One region of the Myceligenerans cantabricum genome, then DNA from elsewhere that is predicted to be linked to it. Evidence: riboswitches for the same ligand, from Rfam matches in the RefSeq annotation. Region 1 holds a riboswitch; each other region holds the start of a gene.
The links. Region 1 has a riboswitch for thiamine pyrophosphate ahead of thiC (phosphomethylpyrimidine synthase ThiC). Riboswitches for the same ligand answer to the same signal wherever they lie in the genome.

Region 1 (6,445 bases):
CGCCGGGCGGCGCACCTTCGCGCTGTGGCAGCCGCCCGAGGTCGCGGGGTACGGGTTCGCACGGTCGGGCAGGGGCTCCGGGGCCGACGACGCCGGCGACCCGCCCGGCACCCGCAGCGCGACCGACGCCCACGACGACTCCGCCGGAACGGGCAGTCCCGGTCCCGGCGACGCGGGCGCCGTCGGCGACGACGACCCCTGGGCGCTCGACGCCGCCCCCGGGCACGAGTCGGCCCCGCCCGCCGAACGCCCGCGCGAGAACCCCCGTCGCTCCGCCACCGCCGAGGCCGCCGACCTGCTCGCCGATCTCGCCGCCGCCGGTGCCCGCACCCTGGCGTTCACGCGCAGCCGGCGGGGCGCGGAGTCGATCGCGCAGCGTGCCCGGGACCACCTGCGGCATGCGATCGCGGTGGTGCCCGCCGCCGTCCCTGCGTCCGACCGGATCGCCGCGTACCGGGGCGGATACCTTCCCGAGGAGCGCCGCGAGCTGGAGCGCGCCGTACGGACCGGGGAGATCCTGGGCCTGGCCACGACCAACGCGCTCGAGCTCGGGGTGGACATCTCCGGCCTGGACGCGGTGCTCGTCGCGGGCTGGCCGGGGACCCGCACGTCGCTCTGGCAGCAGGCGGGCCGTGCCGGCCGAGCGGGCGCCGACGGGCTGGTCGCCTTCGTGGCCCGCGAGGACCCGCTCGACACCTACCTGGTCCACCACCCCGAGGCGGTCTTCGACGCACCCCTCGAGGCCACGGTCTTCGACCCGGAGAACCCGCACGTCCTGGCACCGCACCTGTGCGTCGCCGCGCAGGAGGTACCGCTGCGGTCGGCGGACCTCGCACGGTTCGGGGACCCGCGCCACGTGCGACACGTGCTGGAGGTGCTGGTCGCGCGGGGCGCGCTGCGGCGTCGGGCCTCGGGCTGGTACTGGACCCACGCGCAGTCCGCGGCGGGGCTGACCGACCTGCGGGGGTCGGGCGGCACGCCGGTGCGGGTCGTCGAGGCGGGTTCGGGGCGGCTGCTCGGGACGGTCGACGCGCCGTCGGCGGACGGTCAGGTGCACGACGGCGCCGTGTACGTCCATCAGGGCGTGACCTACGTCGTCGACCACTTCGACCTGACGGACCACACCGCCGTCGTCGTGCGGCACGACGTCGACTACGGGACGTGGTCACGCGAGGTGATGGAGGTGGCGGTCGTCGGGGCCGACGACGACGGCGGCGCCACGGGCGGGGACCCGGAGCCCGGCGGGATGACGGTCGGGGTCGGCACCGGGGAGACGAGCGACGGGACGGGCGACGCGACGGACCGGCCCGGCGGGGCCGACGCCGGGGAGGACCGTCCGGTCGTCACGCGGAGCTGGGGGCCGATCACGTGGGGGATCGGGCCCGTCGAGGTGACGAGCCAGGTGGTGAGCTTCCAGCGGCGCAGGCTGCCGGACCTGCAGACGATGGGTACGGAGGCGCTCGACCTGCCCGAGCGCATCCTCGGGACGGTGGCGGTGTGGTGGTCGGTCCCGGACTTCGTGCTGCGGGCGGCCGGGGTGTCGGCGGAGGAGACGCCCGGGGCGCTGCACGCGGCCGAGCACGCGTCGATCGGGATGCTTCCGTTGCTGGCCACGTGCGACCGGTGGGACCTCGGCGGGGTCTCGACGGAGCTGCACGCGGACACGGGCGAGGCGACCGTCTTCGTGTACGACGCCTTCCCCGGCGGTGCGGGGTTCGCCGAGCGGGGGTTCGAGCTCGGCGCGACCTGGCTGCGCGCCACCCGCGACGCGATCGTCGGGTGCGCCTGTGCGGACGGCTGCCCAGGATGCGTGCAGTCGCCGAAGTGCGGCTCGTACAACGCGCCCCTGGAGAAGGCGGCAGCGGTGCGGCTGCTGGGCGCGGTCCTGTCACACGTTCCGTGAGCAGGGCCGCGCCCGCAACGGTCCCGGGTCAGGTCGGGGTGCCGACCTGCGGGTCCGGGAGGTAGACCGTGCCGCCTGCTGCCAGGAACTCCGCCGACTTGGCCGCCATGCCGGCCTGGGCTTCCTCCGGGGTGAGACCGTCCGCGGCCCCGGCGATCGCCTGCTGCTCCGCGGCTCCGCCGAACTCGTCGCGGATGTCCTGCGAGATCCGCATGGAGCAGAACTTCGGCCCGCACATCGAGCAGAAGTGCGCGGTCTTGGCCGCCTCGGCCGGGAGCGTCTCGTCGTGGAACTCCTGCGCGAGCTCCGGATCGAGCGACAGCGCGAACTGGTCACGCCAGCGGAACTCGAACCGGGCCTTGCTCAGCGCGTCGTCGCGGTCGCGGGCGCCCGGGTGGCCCTTGGCGATGTCGGCGGCATGGGCCGCGATCTTGTAGGTGACCACCCCGGTGCGCACGTCGTCCTTGTTCGGCAGGCCGAGGTGCTCCTTCGGCGTGACGTAGCAGAGCATCGCCGTGCCGTAGCGGGCGATCTCCGCCGCGCCGATCGCCGACGTGATGTGGTCGTAGCCGGGCGCGATGTCGGTGACGAGCGGGCCGAGCGTGTAGAACGGCGCGCCGTCGCAGAGCTCCTGCTGTCGCTCCACGTTCTCGCGCACGAGGTGCAGCGGGATGTGCCCGGGCCCTTCGACCATGACCTGCACGTCGTACCGCCAGGCTCGCTTCGTGAGCTCGGCGAGCGTGTCGAGCTCGGCGAACTGGGCGGCGTCGTTCGCGTCGGCGATGGATCCGGGGCGCAGGCCGTCGCCGAGCGAGAACGCGACGTCGTAGGCGGCGAAGATCTCGCAGAGCTCGTCGAAGTGCGTGTAGGTGAAGTTCTCCTGGTGGTGCGCGAGGCACCAGCCGGCCATGATCGAGCCGCCGCGCGAGACGATCCCCGTGACACGGTTGGCGGTCAGCGGCACGTACCGCAGCAGCACGCCGGCGTGCACCGTCATGTAGTCGACACCCTGCTCGCACTGCTCGATGATCGTGTCGCGGTAGATCTCCCAGGTCAGGGCGTTCGCGTCGCCGTTGACCTTCTCCAGCGCCTGGTAGATCGGGACCGTGCCGATGGGGACCGGGGAGTTGCGCAGGAGCCACTCCCGGGTGGTGTGGATGGCGTCGCCCGTGGACAGGTCCATCACGGTGTCCGCGCCCCAGCGGGTCGCCCACTGGAGCTTCTCCACCTCCTCCGCCACCGAGCTGTGCACGGCGGAGTTGCCGATGTTCGCGTTCACCTTCACGGCGAAGGCCTTGCCGATGATCATCGGCTCCGACTCGGGGTGGTTGACGTTGTTCGGGATGATGGCGCGCCCGGCGGCCACCTCGGACCGGACCAGCTCGACGTCGCAGCCCTCCCGGACCGCGACGAAACGCATCTCCGGGGTGATCTCGCCGCGGCGGGCGTAGTGCAGCTGCGTGACGGTGCGGCCGGGGAGCGCGCGGCGCGGCGGGCGGCGGGACCCCTTCCACTCGTCGGCGGACGCCGGGCCGCCGGCATGCCGCGCAGCGTCCTCGCCGGCGGACGAGCGTGCCGCACGGCGAGCCGCCCCACGGCCGTCGTCGGTCGGGTGAGCCGCGCGACCCTTGTACTCCTCGGTGTCGGCGCGTTCCGTGATCCAGCCGGTCCGGCCCGGTGGGAGGCCGTGGTTCGGGTCGCACGCCGGGCCGTCCGTCCGGTAGACCCGGACGGGGTCGTTCGGGGTGCCGTCGGGGGACGGCGCGAGCGTGATCTCCGTGACCGCGACGTGCAAGCCGCTCTCGTGGTCGACGTCGTACGTGAGCGCGCGTGAAGAAATGGTCGTCATCAACTCTCCAACTTCCTACGCCGGAATTACCCGGTCAGGTTCGACGGTCCGAGCCGCGACAGCCCGATCTCAGCCCTTGCGAGGGCACCCGTGGGATCGAGGCTTACGTTACAACATGTCAGTATCTGTGCGTCAACACTGGCGCCAAGCGGCGGCAGCTCCACGCCCCTGGTTCGCAAAATAGCCTCTGACCTGGGATGATGCGACCTCGTGGATGATATGACCGTGCAACGCGTACCCCCAGGACCGGTTCTCGACGCCTTGCGCTCTTACCACTGGCTGCCCGCCCGGTGGGACTCCGTCCACGCGGTCCTCCTCGAGGCCGCGCTCGACCTCGCCGACGGCGACCCGCGCCGCCTCCGGATCGAGGACGACGGCACCATCACCGTCCTGAACCATCCCGCCGATCCCGAGGACCAGGCCTGACACGCCGCGCCGGGCGACCGTCGCGCAGGGAAGGCGACGCACCACCTTCTCCCGCGCGACGTCCTACTCACCGAGCCGCTTGAACGGCCGCGTGGAGAACACGACCTCGACCGCCACGTCGAAGTACTCGGCGATCCGGAGCGCGAGGTACAGCGACGGGCTGTACTCCCCTCGCTCCAGATAGCCCACCGTCTGGTAGTGCACGCCGAGCGCCTCGGCGAGCTCGCGCCGCGAGATCCCACGTTCGGCCCGGAGCATCGCGATCCGGTTGTGGACGACGTCGGTCGTGGTCTCGCCCACCACTCACCACCCCTGCGCCATGACACGGTCCCGCGCCGCCGCCACCGCTGCCCCGGACGCCCGGCGGGCCATCCGCCGCAGCACGATCGGCGCGACGGTCAGGCCCAGCGCGGCCCAGATGCCGAGCACACCGAACATCTCGAGCGTGCGCCAGGACTCGCCGATCTCGGCGACGACCATCTCGTCCGGGAGCATCGCCGACCGGGCACCGAGCCCGAGCCAGTAGTACGGGAACGCCTGGCCGATCCACTGCAGCCAGGAAGGCAGGGCAGTGAGCGGATAGAAGATCCCCGACACGACCAGGAGCGCCATCGAGACCAGCATGAGCAGCCCCGTCTGCGACGCGGTCTTGAACAGGGACCCGAGCGCCACACCGATGGGCACGGTCGCGACCATGCCCATCACGAAGATCACCACCAGGGTCGCCCAGGTCCGGGCGTCGATCCGCAGGTCGCCCGCCACCGTGATGCCGGGGATGACCAGCAGGGCAAGGCTGATCAGCGTCGTCGCGCCGAACATGACCACCTTGCCGAACAGGTAGCCGATCATCCCGTTCGGCGTGGCCTTGGCCCGCAGCAGCGTCCCGTCCTCGCGGTCCGTCGCGATGGCCCCGGCAGGCCCGGTCAGCCCGCCGAACGCGATGGACATGCCCACGATGCTCGGCAACACCATGGCGCCGAGCTCGAAGTCGGTGCCGGGCACCGAGCTACCGCGCATGAACAGCAGCACCACCGCGAAGATCACGGGCATCAGGAAGAACCAGAGGATGTCCCCGGGCTCCCGGAGCGACTGCTTGGTCTCCAGCCAGCCACGGACGAGTCCGGCACGGACCGCCGTCCACCGGGCGTCGGGCGTCGCCGCCGTCATGAGCGCACCTCCTGGGTCTCGTCGTCCTTGCTCGTCACGCCGTCGCCGGTCGCGTCCGGTCCCGGATCGTCCGGTCCTGGCTCGGACGAGCCCGGCTCGTCCGAGCCGCTCCCGGGCGCGCCCTGGCCCGTCTCCGCACGGTGCACGAGCGACATGTACGTGTCCTCCAGGCTGGCCCGGCGCACCTCGAGCTCGGTGACCTCAGGGTCCGACCCCAGCAGGTCGCGGACGAACACGGTGGGATCATTCTGCTCGACGGCGTGCACGTGGCGGCGTCCGTCCGCGGTCCAGCGCACCTCCGCTCCCGTGGCCATCTGGCGCGCCAGCTCGTCCGCCGAGCCGTTCGCCACGATCGTGCCCTGGTCGAGGATCAGGATCCTGTCGGCGAGCTTCTCCGCCTCGTCGAGGTCGTGGGTGGTGAGCAGCACCGTCGTGTTCTCGAAGTCGGACAGCCGGTGCACGAGGTCGTGGAACTCGCGGCGGGCGTGCGGGTCGAAGCCCGCCGTCGGCTCGTCCAGGAAGATCAGCTCCGGCCGGCCGACGATCCCGATCGCCACGTCGAGGCGGCGACGCTGGCCGCCGGAGAGCGACTTGATCTTCAGGTTCGCGTGCTCCGTGAGGCCGACGACGCCGAGCAACTCCTCCACGTCCCACGGCCGTTCGATCTCGGGGATCGAGAAGGGCACGTAGAACCGGGCGAGATAGTCGAGGAGCTCACGCACCTTCCACCGGCCATGGTCCCGCCACGACTGCAGCACGACGCCGAGCCTGGCCCGCCATGCCTCGTCGCCGGACGCCGGATCCTGCCCCAGCACCATGACTTCTCCGGCGGACCGGGTGCGGAACCCCTCCAGGATCTCGATGGTGGTGCTCTTGCCGGCCCCGTTGGGGCCGAGCAGCGCGAGCACCTCCCCACGACCTGCCGTGAACGAGACGCCGGTGAGCACGTCCTTGGTTCCGTAGCGCATCCGCAGGTCCCGGACGTCCAGCGCCACGTCCGCCGAGCCTTGCGGCGGCTGCATGCCTGTCATCGCACCCTCCTTATTGTTCGTAGCAGGAATGCTATGGCTCGTAGTGATGTCATGTCACGCTGTTTTCCC
Region 2 (6,445 bases), on a different contig from region 1:
CCGGCTCCTGGACCGGTGGCCAGGCCCTCGGACCCGGTGGTCGAACCTGTCGAGCCCATCAGAACTCCCCTCCGCCATGATCGCCTCGCAGGCGCTCCGCCAGCATCATCACCATCGCCGTGAGCCCGGCCAGCACCACCGACGCCGCGAGCGCCATCCCGTAGTTCTCGGCCCCGGGCCGCCCGATGAGCCGGAAGATCACGACGGGCAGGGTGTCGCTCTGCGGCCGTACGAGGAAGGACGTCGCGCCGAACTCCCCGAGCGACACGGCGAACGCGAACCCGACGGCCAGCCCGAGCGATCGGGCGGCGAGGGGCAGGTCCACCGTACGCAGCACGGCACCGGGGCTCGCTCCGAGGGTTCCGGCGACCTCGCGCAGGCGCGGGTCGATGGCCCGCAGCACGGGCAGGACGGTGCGCACCACGAGCGGCACGGCGACGACGGCCTGGGCGATCGGCACGAGCGCGGCGGAGGTACGCAGGTCGTACTGGACACCGAAGGGCTGGTCGAGGGTGATGAGGAAGCCGAAGCCCACGGTCACCGCCGACACCCCGAGGGGCAGCATGAACAGCCCGTCCAGGAGGGACACGGCCCTCCGCGTCCCGGCCCCGCCCGGCCGGCGCGACACGAGCAGCGCGACGAGCCCGCCCACGACCAGCGCGGTCACGCACGCCCAGGTGGCGGTCCGCAGCGAGTTGCCGAGCGCCTCCCACACAGTGACGTTCAGCGTGTTGCCCGCGGTGGAACCGAGCGCGACGTAGTTGGCGAGCCCGAGGTCGCCGTCGGGCCCGCGGAAGGACCGCAGCACGAGTCCGCCGAGCGGAAGCAGGATCAGCCCGCCGACGACGGCGGCCGTCGCCGCCACGGCGGCCGTGTCGGCGGGCGAGCGGGTGAGCGCCCGGGCCGACCACCGGTCGCTGACCAGGTGCAGAGCGGCCTCGCGCCGGCCGCGGGTGCGCGCGGACACGGCGAGGGCGGTGGCGACGACCACGAGCTGCAGGATCGACAGGACGGCCGCCGAGCGCAGGTCGAGGAACTGGGTGGTGCGCTCCCAGATCTCCGTCTCGATGGTCCCGTACCGCGGGCCGCCGAGCACCATGACGACACCGAAGGACGTCGCGCAGAACAGGAACACCACCGACGCGGCCGAGACCAGCGCGGGCCCGAGCGACGGCAGCGTGACCGTCCACCACACCCGGAGCGGCGAGGCGCCGAGCGCTCCGGCAGCCTGCTCGGCGCGCGGGTCGAGCCGCTCCCACAGCCCGCCCACCGTGCGCACGACGACGGACAGGTTGAAGAACACGAGCGCGACGACGATCCCGCCCAGAGTCTCCTCCAGGCCGATGAAGCCGAGCGCGCCGCCGGGCACGAACAGGCTGCGGAACGCCACCCCGACCACGACGGTGGGCAGCACGAACGGGACCGTGACCAGGCCGCGCAGCAGCGTGCGCCCGAGGAAGCTGCGGCGGTAGAGCAGGAACGCGACGGGTAGGCCGAGGAGCAGCGAGAAGACGGTCCCGAGGAGGGACTGGGCGAGCGTCAGCCCGATGAGGCGCCAGGTGCGCGGGCGGCTGAGGACGTCGGCGAACCCGGACAGGTCGAGCGCGCCGTCGTCGACGAAGCCCCGGGCGACCAGCGTCGCGACGGGCCACGCGAAGAACAGCCCCACGAACAGCAGCGGGACGAGCGCGACCACGCCCCAGACGACCCCTCGCCAGACGATCCCCCGCCGGACGGCGCCTCGCCGGACGGCGCCTCCACGGAGCCTCAGCCCAGCACGATCGCGGTCCACGCCTCGATCCACTCGTCGCGGTTCTCCGCGATCTCGTCCGCTTCCAGCTCGTACGGGTCCTGTGCGAGCGGGGCGTGCTCGGCCCAGCCCTCGGGGAGCTTGGTGCGGTCGCTGACCGGGTACATGTACATCGAGGTCGGCAGATCCTCCTGCACCGGGTCCGACAGCAGGAAGCTCACCAGCTCGCTGGCGCCCTCGCTGTTGTCGGTGCCCTCCAGCACGCCGGCGTACTCCTCCTGGCGGAAGCAGGTCTTGAGGAGGGCGCTGGTGGTGGACCTGCCGTCGTCGCCGACCGTGGCGGCCGGGGAGGTCGAGTACGACAGCACGAGGGGGCGGTCACCCTCCCCGTCACCGCCGGAGAAGTCGACGTAGTAGGCGTCCTCCCAGGAGTCGACGACCTTGACGTCGTTGCCGCGCAGGGCGCCCCAGTAGTCGCCGAACCCGGTGTCGCCGAACTCGTCGACCGTGGCCAGCAGGAAGGCGAGGCCCGGGGACGACGTCGCCGGGTTCGTCACGACGAGCAGGCCCTGGTACTCGGGGGCGGCGAGCTCCTCGAGGGTCTCGGGGATCTTGAGGCTCTGCTCGGCGAACCATTCCTTGTCGGCGTTGATGCAGACGTCGCCCCGGTCGACCTGCAGCAGGTCGCCCGCGATCACGTCCTCGTCCGTGACGCGCGACGCGAACGTGTTGTCGATGCCGAAGACGACGTCGCCGACCGGCGCGTCCTTGGTCAGCACGAGCTGGTTCGCGAGCGTGCCGGCATCGCCGGCGGTGTTCACCTCGACGGTGAGCCCGGACTCCTTCTCGAACCTCTCGAGGATGCCGTCGCTCAGCGCGAAGGAGTCGTGCGTGACGAGCGTGACGGTGTCCGGCTGCCCGGCGGACTCCTCGCTGTCGGGCTGCCCCGTGCATCCTGTGAGCAGCAGCGCGGTCGCGGCGGACGCCGCGGTCACCGCCGTGCGGCAGAAAATGGTCATGAGGGGGTCCTTTCGACTTCCTCCACCGGTGCTAACCGGATCAGGTTCAAGGGTCTGCGGCGGACCGCACTCTCAGCGCCCACACGTCTGGTGGGGGCTCCCCTGTCGTTTGTTCTCGGCAGCCTACCGCTGCTGGCCGACACGGATGCCGCTACGGTGGGTACGTGGCCGAGAATGAGACGGAACCGACACTTGCGGTGAAGGTCGGCACGATCGCCCTCACCTTCGCCGCCGGATGGGCGGCGCAGAAGGCGCTGGGACTGATCTGGAAGAAGGTGACCGGTAAGGAAGCCCCGACCAAGCCCGACGATCCAGAGCTCGACATGGTGCAGGCGACGGTGTTCGCCGCGGCCGCCGCCGCGACAGCTGTCCTGGCCAAGCGGGTCGCGGCGAAGGGCGCGCAGCGGGCCGTGGCCCGCATCGCGGCCCGCTCGACGTCCCGCGCGATCTGACCGGGACAGACACCGCACCCGAGCACACCGGCTCGGTCGGTCCGTCGGTGAGTGATCGGTCGTTCAATCTGCCGATCACTCACCGACGGACCGACCGGGCCACCCACGCCACCCCGCGCGTGCTCGGGACGGCGCCGTGGCGGCCCGGTGGTCTTCTACCCTGGACACGTGACTTTCACTCATCTCGACGACCGTGGCGAGGCCCGCATGGTCGACGTCACCGCCAAGCAACCCACCGTGCGGTCCGCGACCGCGACCGGTCGTGTCGCCTGCGGGCCCGGCGTCGTCGCGGCGCTCCGGTCCGGTGACGTCCCCAAGGGCGACGTGCTCGCGGTCGCCCGCATCGCGGGCATCGCCGCCGCCAAGCGCACCGCGGAGCTCCTGCCCCTGGCCCACGTGATCGGCGTGCACGGCGCGGTGGTGGACCTCGTCGTGACGGACGACGGCGTCGACATCACCGCGACCGTCCGCACCGCGGACCGCACCGGCGTGGAGATGGAGGCCCTGACGGCGGTGTCGGTGGCGGGGCTCGCGGTGGTCGACATGGTCAAGGGCCTGGACAAGTCGGTGTCGCTCGCCGACGTGCGGCTCGTCCGCAAGACGGGCGGCAAGTCGGGCGACTGGGTTCGTCCGGGAACGGAGCAGCAATGATCCAGGTCCGCTACTTCGCCGGCGCCCGCGAAGCGGCCGGCGTCGCCACGGAGGACCTCCCGGGCCCGACGACGGCGGCCGCCCTCCGCGCCGACCTGACCTCGCGCCACGGAGCGGGCCTGGGCGACGTCCTGTCGCGGTGCGCCCTGCTGGTGGCCGGCGCCCGGACGACGGCGGACGACGCCCCGGTCCCCGACGGCTCCACGGTGGACGTCCTCCCGCCCTTCGCGGGCGGCTGACCGCTACAGCGTCGTCGGTGCGGGATGGTCGCCGCCGTCGAGCTGGTCACGGATGTGTGGCCACAACGGGAGGACGACCGCGGCGCCGTCACGCGTACCGCCCGTGGACCCGGGCAGGTTGACGACGAGCGCGCGCCGGTCCCCGTCGGGCATCCGGACGGTCCCGGCGAGACCCCGCGACAGGACCGCACTCGGAACGCCGGCGCCCGCACCGCGGGACCGGATCGCCTCGGCGATCCCGGGGAGCTCCTCCTCGAGCAGGTCGCGCGTCCCCTCGGGGGTGCGGTCGCGCGGCGTGACGCCGGTCCCGCCGGTGGTCAGGATCAGGCGGGCGCCCTCGTCGAGCGCCCACCGGATGGCGTCGCGGACGGAGTCGGCGCCGTCAGGCACGGTCCGGGAGACGACGTCATCGGCGCCGTCCTCCTTGAGGAGGCCGACCAGGAGCGGCCCGGAGCGGTCCTCGGCCTCGCCACGGGCACAACGGTCCGACACGGTGATGACGGCGACACGATCGGTGCTCATGAACACACGATAGGGCGGTCGGATCATGGCGCCGCGACCCGGCTCGGTGCCTCCGGCTCCCCTGCGGGCGCGACGTCGGCCGCGGCCTTCCGGTCGATCCGGTACGCCCGGAAGGACCAGGTGACCGCGGCGGCCCAGCCGATCCAGATCGCCGCGTAGACGAGGATCTCGGTCACGCCGGACGCGCTGACCCAGCCGCTGCCGAGGAGGGTCCTGGTGTTGGTCAGCACGATGACGCCGCCCACCATCGATCCGAGCACGCGCGGCGGGACGTGCCGTACCAGCCAGGCGGCGATCGGTGCCGCGACGAGGCCGCCGACGAGCAGCGCGAGCACCGAGCCGACGTCGACGCCCTCCCCGGACAGACCGATCAGGAAGCCGATGCTGGCCGCGACCGCGACGAAGAACTCTGACGTGTCGATCGTGCCGATCACCTTGCGCGGCTCCATCCGGCCGCTCGCGAGCAGCGCCGGCGTGCCGACCGGCCCCCAGCCGCCGCCCCCGGTCGCGTCCATGAACCCGCCCACCAGTCCGAGCGGGGTGAGGAACCGCCTGCGAAGCGGCTTCTCCGATCGGGTCGGCAGGCCCTGCACGGTGAACCGCAGGAGCACGTAGAGACCCAGCGAGAGGAGGATCAGCGACATCACCGGCTTGGCCACGTCGGTGGAGAGCGACGAGAGGAAAGTCGCGCCCACGAAGGAACCCACGGCGCCCGGGATCCCGATCTTCGCGACGACCCGCCAGTCCACGTTCCCGAACTTCCAGTGCGATGCCCCCGACGCGAGCGTCGTGCCGATCTCCGCAAGATGCACGGTGGCCGACGCCGCGGCCGGGTTGGTGCCGATCGCGAGCAGCAGCGTCGTCGACGTGACGCCGTACGCCATACCGAGGCTGCCGTCGACGAGCTGGGCGCCGAGACCTACCAGCGCGAGCAGGATGAGGGTTCTCATGGTTGTGACTCCAGGTGAGGGTCCGCCGCGACAGGAGGCGCGCGTCGGACAGGACGAGAATAACCCACCACTCCGGTCGGATACAAGCACTTCAGATTGATCGGGTTTTTGCTCCGTCTCCAGGGTGGCCTTCGTCTCCAGGGTGGCTGTCGCGTCCACGGCAGCTCCGCGTCCGCGGCGTCGGGGCCTCGGCGCCGGCATCCAGGGCCCGCACTGCGGAGCGTGTCGCACACCCCGCAGCACACTGTGTGCGCAACCCGCCTATTCCGGTGAACAATACGGTTATGAGGATCTCAGCCCGCGCCGACTACGCCGTACGCGCCGCCGCCGAGCTGGCGGCCGCAGACCACCACGCCCCCGTGCGCGCCGAGGCGCTCGCCAGCGCGCAGGGCATCCCCTATCGGTTTCTCGAAGGAATCCTGAGCGACCTGCGCCGGGACGGTCTCGTCGTCAGCCAGCGGGGCGCCGGCGGCGGCTACCGGCTCGCCCGATCCCCGGAAAAAGTGACCATCGCCGACGTGATCCGGGCCGTCGACGGCCCACTCGTGTTCGTGCGCGGCACGCGTCCGTCCGACCTCGAGTATCAGGGGCCGGCCGCGCAGCTGCTCCAGGTCTGGGTGGCGCTGCGCGCCAACGTCCGGATCGTCCTGGAGGAGGTCACCCTTGCGGCGCTCGTCTCCGACGGGCTCCCGCCGGAGATCCGGGACCTCGTCAAGGCCGAGGACGCCTGGGAGAACGCGTAGCCGTCCAGGAGGCTGTGCGTGAGCAGCACCATGGGCCGAGGGGCCCTGCACCGTGATGAGTGCAGGACCCCTCGGCCTGTGTGTGTAAATGGAGGAAGCCCTCAAACTGGTGTTTGAGG
Region 3 (6,445 bases), on a different contig from region 1:
TGCAGCCCGGCGAGCACGTGTTCATGGAGGTGGGCGGCTGCTTCCGGCGGTACCACACCGCCATGATGCGCACGGTGGTGCTCGACGAGGCGTCCGACTCGATGCTCGTCGCGCAGGAGCGGATGAAGCTCGCCCTGCGCGAGGTGAAGGCCGCGATCCGGCCGGGACTGACGGTGTCCGACGCCGACAACATCGTGCGCAACATCATCTCGGACAACACGGTGGGCGCGCGCCTCATCACCCGGTCGGGCTACTCGATCGGGATCGCCTTCCCGCCGAGCTGGGACGAGGGCTACATCGCGAGCCTCAACCAGGGGAACCCGATGATCCTGCGCGAGGGCATGACGTTCCACATCCTGCCGTGGATGTGGGGGGTCGACGGCGACAAGACGGTCGGCATCTCGGACACGATCCACGTGACTGCCAACGGCTGCGAGTCGTTCTTCACCCTGGACGAGGACTTCGTGTGCAAGCCGGAGCACGCGGCGGCGCCGGCGGCGCCGTCCGCCGTCCCCGAGCCCGCGGGCGTCGTCCCGCACGAGGACCCAGGACCAGGCGACGACGACGTCGAGGCCCCGACCCCCATCCGCCCCGGCGTCGCGGAGATCGCGTGAGCCCGGACCCTTTCGAGGAGGTACCTATGCTGACTGCCATCGATCCGAGCAACGGGCAGGTCGTGGCCGAGCAGGACCCGGCCGGCCCCGAGCAGGTCGACGCCGTGCTGGACGCCGCACGGGCGGCCTGGCCGGCGTGGCGCGACCGGGGTATCGCGGGGCGGGCCGAGGTGCTCGCGGCCGTGGGAGCCTACCTGCGCGAGCACACCGACGAGCTCGCGCCGCTGATGACCGCCGAGATGGGCAAGCCGATCACGGAGGCGCACGGGGAGGTCGCGAAGGCTGCCTGGTGCCTCGAGCACTACGCGGAGCACGCGGCGGAGTACCTGGCTCCGGAGGTGCTGGCGTCCGACGCGACGCGCAGCTACGTGCAGCACCTGCCGCTGGGCACGGTGCTGGGCGTGCTGCCGTGGAACGCGCCGTTCTGGCTGGCGGCGCGGTTCGCGGCGCCGGCGCTCATGGCGGGCAACACGTGCGTCATGAAGCACGACCCGCACGTGCCCGGGTGCGCGCAGGCGATCGCGGACGCGTTCGTGGCGGCCGGCGTGCCCGAGGGGGTGTTCGCGAACCTGCCGCTGGAGACCGCGGCGGTGGAGGGCGTGATCCGGGACCGGCGGGTGCAGGCGGTGTCGTTCACGGGGTCGGCGCGCGCGGGGTCGGCCGTGGCGGGTGTCGCGGGGAGCGAGATCAAGCCGGTCGTGCTGGAGCTCGGCGGCAGCGACCCGTGCCTGGTCCTGGCCGACGCCGACCTGGACGCGGCGGCCGAGGTCATCACGCTGTCGCGGATCATCAACGCGGGGCAGTCGTGCATCGCGGCGAAGCGGATCGTCGTCGAGGCGCCGGTGTACGACGTGATGGTCGAGAAGCTGCAGAGGCGGCTGGAGAAGCTGGTGGTGGGGGACCCGCGGGACGCGGGCACGCAGGTGGGGCCGATCGCCCGTGCCGACCTGCGCGACAACCTGCACCGCCAGGTGACCGAGACCGTGGACGCGGGGGCGCGGCTGCTGCTCGGCGGCGAGCTGCCCGAGGGAGCCGGGTTCTTCTACCCGGTCACCCTGCTCGCCGACGTGACCCCGGACATGACGGCCTGCCGCGAGGAGACGTTCGGGCCGGTCATGGTCGTGATGAAGGCCGACGACGCCGAGCAGGCCCTGGCCGTCGCGAACCACACCGACTTCGGGCTGGCGGCGAGCGTGTGGTCGACGCCGGAGCGCGGCGAGGCGCTGGCGGCCCGGATCGAGGCGGGACAGGTCGCGGTGAACGGCATCGTGAAGACCGACCCCCGCCTGCCGAGCGGTGGCATCAAGCGCTCGGGCCTGGGCCGCGAGCTGGGCCCGCACGGCATCCGGGAGTTCGTCAACGCGCAGCAGGTGTGGGTGGGCCCGAAGCAGGAGTAGCCTGCTGCGGACCTTGCTTGTCGGACATGCCTGGAGGGCTTCCCGTGACCGCCGATGACGACCTGACCGCCACGTTCCACGAGTTCGACGCCGACGACGACGGCCACATCACCGTGGACGAGTTCCGCCAGGCGATGGGCGGCCGGGGCGAGGAGGTCTCGAACGACGACCTCACCTCGATCTTCGTGCACGCCGACGCCGACGGCGACGGCAAGATCGACCTGGAGGAGTTCACGAAGGCCTGGAACGGCTGACCCCGCTGTTCCCGGTGAGGCGGCGGCGCAGGTGGGCCGCCGCCTCTTCCGGGTCGTCGGCCCGGGTGATGGCGCGCACGACGACGACCCGGGTGGCGCCCGCCGCCAGGACCTGGTCCAGGCGGGTGGTCCCCGGGCCGTCGTCGTCGATGCCGCCGATCGCGAACCAGGGGGTCACGGGCCGCGCCGCGGCGACCTCCCGCAGCAGGTCCAGCCCGACCGCCGGGCGGCCGGGCTTCGTGGGGGTGGACCAGAGGGGACCGACGCAGAAGTAGTCGACGCGGTCGTCGGCCTCGGCGGTCATGGCCTCCCCGAACGCATGGGTGGACCGCCCGAGGACCGGGCCGTCGCCCAGGAGCGTGCGTACGTCGGCCGGCGAGAGGTCGTCCTGCCCCATGTGCACGACGGGCGCGCCCGCGAGGCCGGCGACGTCGGCCCGGTCGTTGACCGCCCACAGCGCCCCGTGCTCCGCCGCCACCCGCGCCACCAGGGCGTGCAGCTCCAGCTCGCGCGCGGCGTCCAGCGACTTGTCCCGCAGCTGCACGACGTCGACCCCGCCGGAGAACACCCGGTGCAGGAACGGCTCGAGATCGCCCGAGGACTCCCGGGCGTCGGTGCACAGATAGAGCCGGGCGTCGGCGAGCCGCGTTCGAGGATCCACGGCACGCAGTGTAGGTGGGCGGTGCCGGCGGGGTTATGGTTGCTCACGACATGCACGGGAGCCCCCGCGGGGCTGAGAGGGCGCAGGAGCGCCGACCGTCGAACCTGATCCGGATCATGCCGGCGAAGGGAGCAACCATGGAGCACCGCCGTGCGCCCGCCGTCGTGGTCGTGGGCGCCGGGATCATCGGGCTGACCGCCGCCTGGTGCGCACTCGACGCCGGGGCGCAGGTCACCGTCCTCGACCCGGCCCCCGGTGACGGCGCCACCCACGCCGCGGCCGGCATGCTCGGACCCGCGATGGAGGCGGAGTTCGGCGAGGAACGCCTCGCACGGATCGGCGCGGAGTCCGCCCGGCGGTGGCCGTCGTTCGCCGCCGGCCTGGAGCGGGCGGCCGGGCTCCCGCCCGGGACGCTCGGCCTCGACACGACCGGCACCCTCGCCGTCGCGTACGACGCCGACGACGCCGCCCTGCTGCGCCGCCGCCTCGCGCTGCACCACGACCTGGGCCTGGATTCCCGGGAGATCACCCTGGCCGAGGCGCGGGACCGGGAACCGTCCCTCGGACCGCGCGTCTCCGCCGCCGCGTGGATCCCCGGCGACCACCAGGTCGACCCGCGCGCCGTGCACCGGGCCCTCCTCGGCCTGGTGCGCGGCCACCCGGCGGCGACCCTCGTCGCACGGCCCGTGACCTCCCTGGTCCGGTCCGGCACGGACCGTGCCGTGACCGGCGTGGTCGACGCCGCCGGGACCGAGCACCGGGGCGGGGTCGTGGTCCTCGCCGCCGGGCACGCGAGCGCCGCGCTGTACGGCGGAGCCCCGACGAGACCCGTGCCAGGCACCACCCTCCGGCTCGAAGCCGAGGCCGACGCCGGCCCCGCCACCGTCGTGCGCGGCACCGTCCAGGGCCGGCCCGTCTACGTGGTGCCCCGGCGCGCCCGGCCCGAGGGGCGCCGGGAGATCGTCGTCGGCGCCACGTCCGACGAGCGCGCCGCCACCACCCGCACCCGCGCGGGCGACGTGTTCGCCCTGCTGCGCGACGCGCGAGCCCTCCTGCCCGCCCTGGACGAGGCCGACCTCGCCGAGACGACGACCCGCTCCCGCCCGGGCACCCCGGACAACGCCCCGCTGCTCGGCGAGGCCGCCCCCGGCCTGGTCCTGGCCACGGGCCACTACCGCAGCGGCATCCTCCTGACCCCGCACGCCGCCACCATCCTCACCCCCCACCTTTCTCCCGCCCCCACCCCCCGAGGAGCATCCGCATGACTGCCGTACCGACCGACCGGACCGCCGTCGTGAACGGTGAGCCGTACCCGCTGGACGGGCCGCTGCCCGTGACGGAGCTCGTGGCACGCCTGCTGCCCGAGGTGGTGGTCGACGGCGTGCCGCAGGGCGTCGCCGTCGCCGTCGACGACGCCGTCGTGCCCCGCGGGGCCTGGGACCGCACCGAGATCCGCCCGGGGGCGCGCGTCGAGGTCGTCGCCGCCGTGCAGGGAGGATGACCATGACCCCCACCGACGGCACGGCCCCGGCCCTCGCCACGACCGCGCCCGCCGAGGCACCCCTGACCGTCGCCGGCGTCCCGCTCCGGTCGCGGCTCGTGATGGGCACCGGGGGAGCGGCGAGCCTGCTGGCGCTCGCGGACGCGCTGACCGCGTCGGGGACTGAGCTGACCACGGTCGCGATGCGGCGGGTGGCGCGGCCCGCGCCCCGGGGCGCCGCGGAGGGCCCGGCCGGCGGCCCCCGCGTCCCCGGCGACACCTCGATCTGGGGCATGCTGGACCGCCTGGGCATCCGTGCCCTGCCCAACACCGCCGGCTGCTTCACCGTCCGGGAGGCGGTGCTGACCGCGCGGCTCGCGCGCGAGGCGTGCGGCACGGACTGGGTCAAGCTCGAGGTCGTCGCCGACGACGTCACCCTCCTGCCCGACCCGATCGGGACCGTCGAGGCCGCGCGGATCCTGGTCGAGGACGGTTTCACCGTCCTGCCCTACACCAACGACGACCCGGTCACCGCCCGCCGCCTGGCCGACGCCGGCTGCGCGGCCGTGATGCCGCTCGGGTCGCCGATCGGCTCCGGGCTCGGGATCGCGAACCCGCGCAACATCGAGGCGATCGCCGCCGAGGCGCCCGTGCCGGTGATCCTCGACGCGGGGATCGGGACGGCGTCGGACGCGGCGCTGGCGATGGAGCTCGGGTGCGACGGCGTCCTGCTCGCCACGGCCGTGACCCGCGCGGCGGACCCGGAGCGCATGGCGCGCGCGATGCGCCTCGCGGTCGAGGCCGGGTACGACGCCGCCCGCGCGGGCCGCATGCCCCGGCGGGAGCGCGCGCTGGCGTCCTCGCCGGCCGAGGGCCGGGTGGCGGTCGGCGACCACCCTGCCTCCGGCGCCCGGGACAACCTGGACCTCGCCCTGTGACCGTCGCGGGAGCGCCGTCGCGCACCCGGCGGCAGGACGGGCTCGCGCCGGTCGTGGACACCGGGCAGGAGCTCGGGCGCGCCGAGCTCGCGCGGTACGCGCGGCATCTCTCGCTGCCCGGGATCGGCACGGACGGGCAGCGGCGGATCCGCGCCGCCCGGGTGCTCGTGGTGGGCGCGGGCGGGCTCGGGAGCCCCGCGCTGCTGTACCTCGCCGCGGCGGGCGTGGGCACGCTCGGCGTCGTCGACGACGACGCCGTGGAGGCCTCCAACCTGCAGCGGCAGGTGATCCACGGGCAGGAGGACCTGGGGCGGCCGAAGACGGCGTCGGCCCGCGAGACGCTGGCCGGGACCAACCCGCACGTCCGCGTCGTCGAGCACCGGGAGCGCCTCACGCGGGACAACGCGCTGGACGTGCTGGCCGGGTACGACCTGGTCCTGGACGGCTCGGACGCGTTCGCCACGCGCTACCTGGTCTCGGACGCCGCGGAGGTCCTGGGCCTGCCGTGCGTGTGGGGCGCGCTGCACCGGTTCACGGGGCAGGTCTCGACGTTCTGGGCGGCGCCGCGCGCAGCCGGCGACGCAGCCGGCGGCACCGGCGCGCCCGAGGGGATCACCTACCGCGACGTGTTCCCGGTCCCGCCGCCGCCCGGCGCCTCGCCGGACTGCGCGACCGCCGGCGTCCTGGGCGCCGTCTGCGGCACGATCGGCACGCTCATGGCGACCGAGGCGATCAAGCTGATCACGGGGGCCGGCCGGACGCTGCTCGGACGCCTCCTCGTGCATGACGCGCTCGACGTCACCTGGCGCACCCTCACGGTCCGGCCCGACCCGGACCGTGCGCCGGTCACGGCACTCCTGGGCGCCCCGGGGGGTGCGGCCGACCCGTACGCGGTGTTCTGCGGGGTCGGCGACGGTGCCGGCGGTGCCGGCCCGGCCGGGGTCTCGGTGGCGGACCTGGCCGCGGCGCGCGAGCGCGACGCCGGTGTCCTCGTGCTCGACGTGCGGGAGACCTGGGAGGCGGCGGCCGACCCGTTCCCGGGGGCCCGGGTGGTCCCGTCGGGGGCCTTCGCCGGCCAGGACGCCGGCCGGGTCGTGTCCG

Region 2: it holds a riboswitch for thiamine pyrophosphate, as region 1 does, so the genes downstream of both, ACYU96_RS16545 (thiamine ABC transporter substrate-binding protein) here and thiC (phosphomethylpyrimidine synthase ThiC) in region 1, are expected to answer to the same signal.
Region 3: it holds a riboswitch for thiamine pyrophosphate, as region 1 does, so the genes downstream of both, thiO (glycine oxidase ThiO) here and thiC (phosphomethylpyrimidine synthase ThiC) in region 1, are expected to answer to the same signal.

What each region holds. Positions count from the first base shown of each region.
Region 1 is NZ_BAAHAJ010000013.1:354,358-360,802, reverse strand. Features, by position in the region: gene ACYU96_RS18810 (DEAD/DEAH box helicase) at 1-1,903, shown strand, start outside; gene thiC (phosphomethylpyrimidine synthase ThiC) at 1,932-3,752, opposite strand; TPP riboswitch at 3,748-3,852, opposite strand; gene ACYU96_RS18800 (hypothetical protein) at 3,978-4,178, shown strand; gene ACYU96_RS18795 (helix-turn-helix transcriptional regulator) at 4,242-4,478, opposite strand; gene ACYU96_RS18790 (ABC transporter permease) at 4,482-5,345, opposite strand; gene ACYU96_RS18785 (ABC transporter ATP-binding protein) at 5,342-6,376, opposite strand.
Region 2 is NZ_BAAHAJ010000011.1:435,037-441,481, forward strand. Features, by position in the region: gene ACYU96_RS16535 (ABC transporter ATP-binding protein) at 1-59, opposite strand, end outside; gene ACYU96_RS16540 (ABC transporter permease) at 59-1,792, opposite strand; gene ACYU96_RS16545 (thiamine ABC transporter substrate-binding protein) at 1,768-2,769, opposite strand; TPP riboswitch at 2,770-2,883, opposite strand; gene ACYU96_RS16550 (DUF4235 domain-containing protein) at 2,934-3,221, shown strand; gene moaC (cyclic pyranopterin monophosphate synthase MoaC) at 3,390-3,872, shown strand; gene ACYU96_RS16560 (MoaD/ThiS family protein) at 3,869-4,111, shown strand; gene ACYU96_RS16565 (MogA/MoaB family molybdenum cofactor biosynthesis protein) at 4,115-4,633, opposite strand; gene ACYU96_RS16570 (sulfite exporter TauE/SafE family protein) at 4,657-5,583, opposite strand; gene ACYU96_RS16575 (RrF2 family transcriptional regulator) at 5,868-6,326, shown strand.
Region 3 is NZ_BAAHAJ010000009.1:85,961-92,405, forward strand. Features, by position in the region: gene doeA (ectoine hydrolase) at 1-614, shown strand, start outside; gene ACYU96_RS09540 (NAD-dependent succinate-semialdehyde dehydrogenase) at 641-2,011, shown strand; gene ACYU96_RS09545 (EF-hand domain-containing protein) at 2,056-2,265, shown strand; gene thiE (thiamine phosphate synthase) at 2,243-2,935, opposite strand; TPP riboswitch at 2,971-3,074, shown strand; gene thiO (glycine oxidase ThiO) at 3,064-4,191, shown strand; gene thiS (sulfur carrier protein ThiS) at 4,188-4,427, shown strand; gene ACYU96_RS09565 (thiazole synthase) at 4,430-5,344, shown strand; gene ACYU96_RS09570 (ThiF family adenylyltransferase) at 5,341-6,445, shown strand, end outside.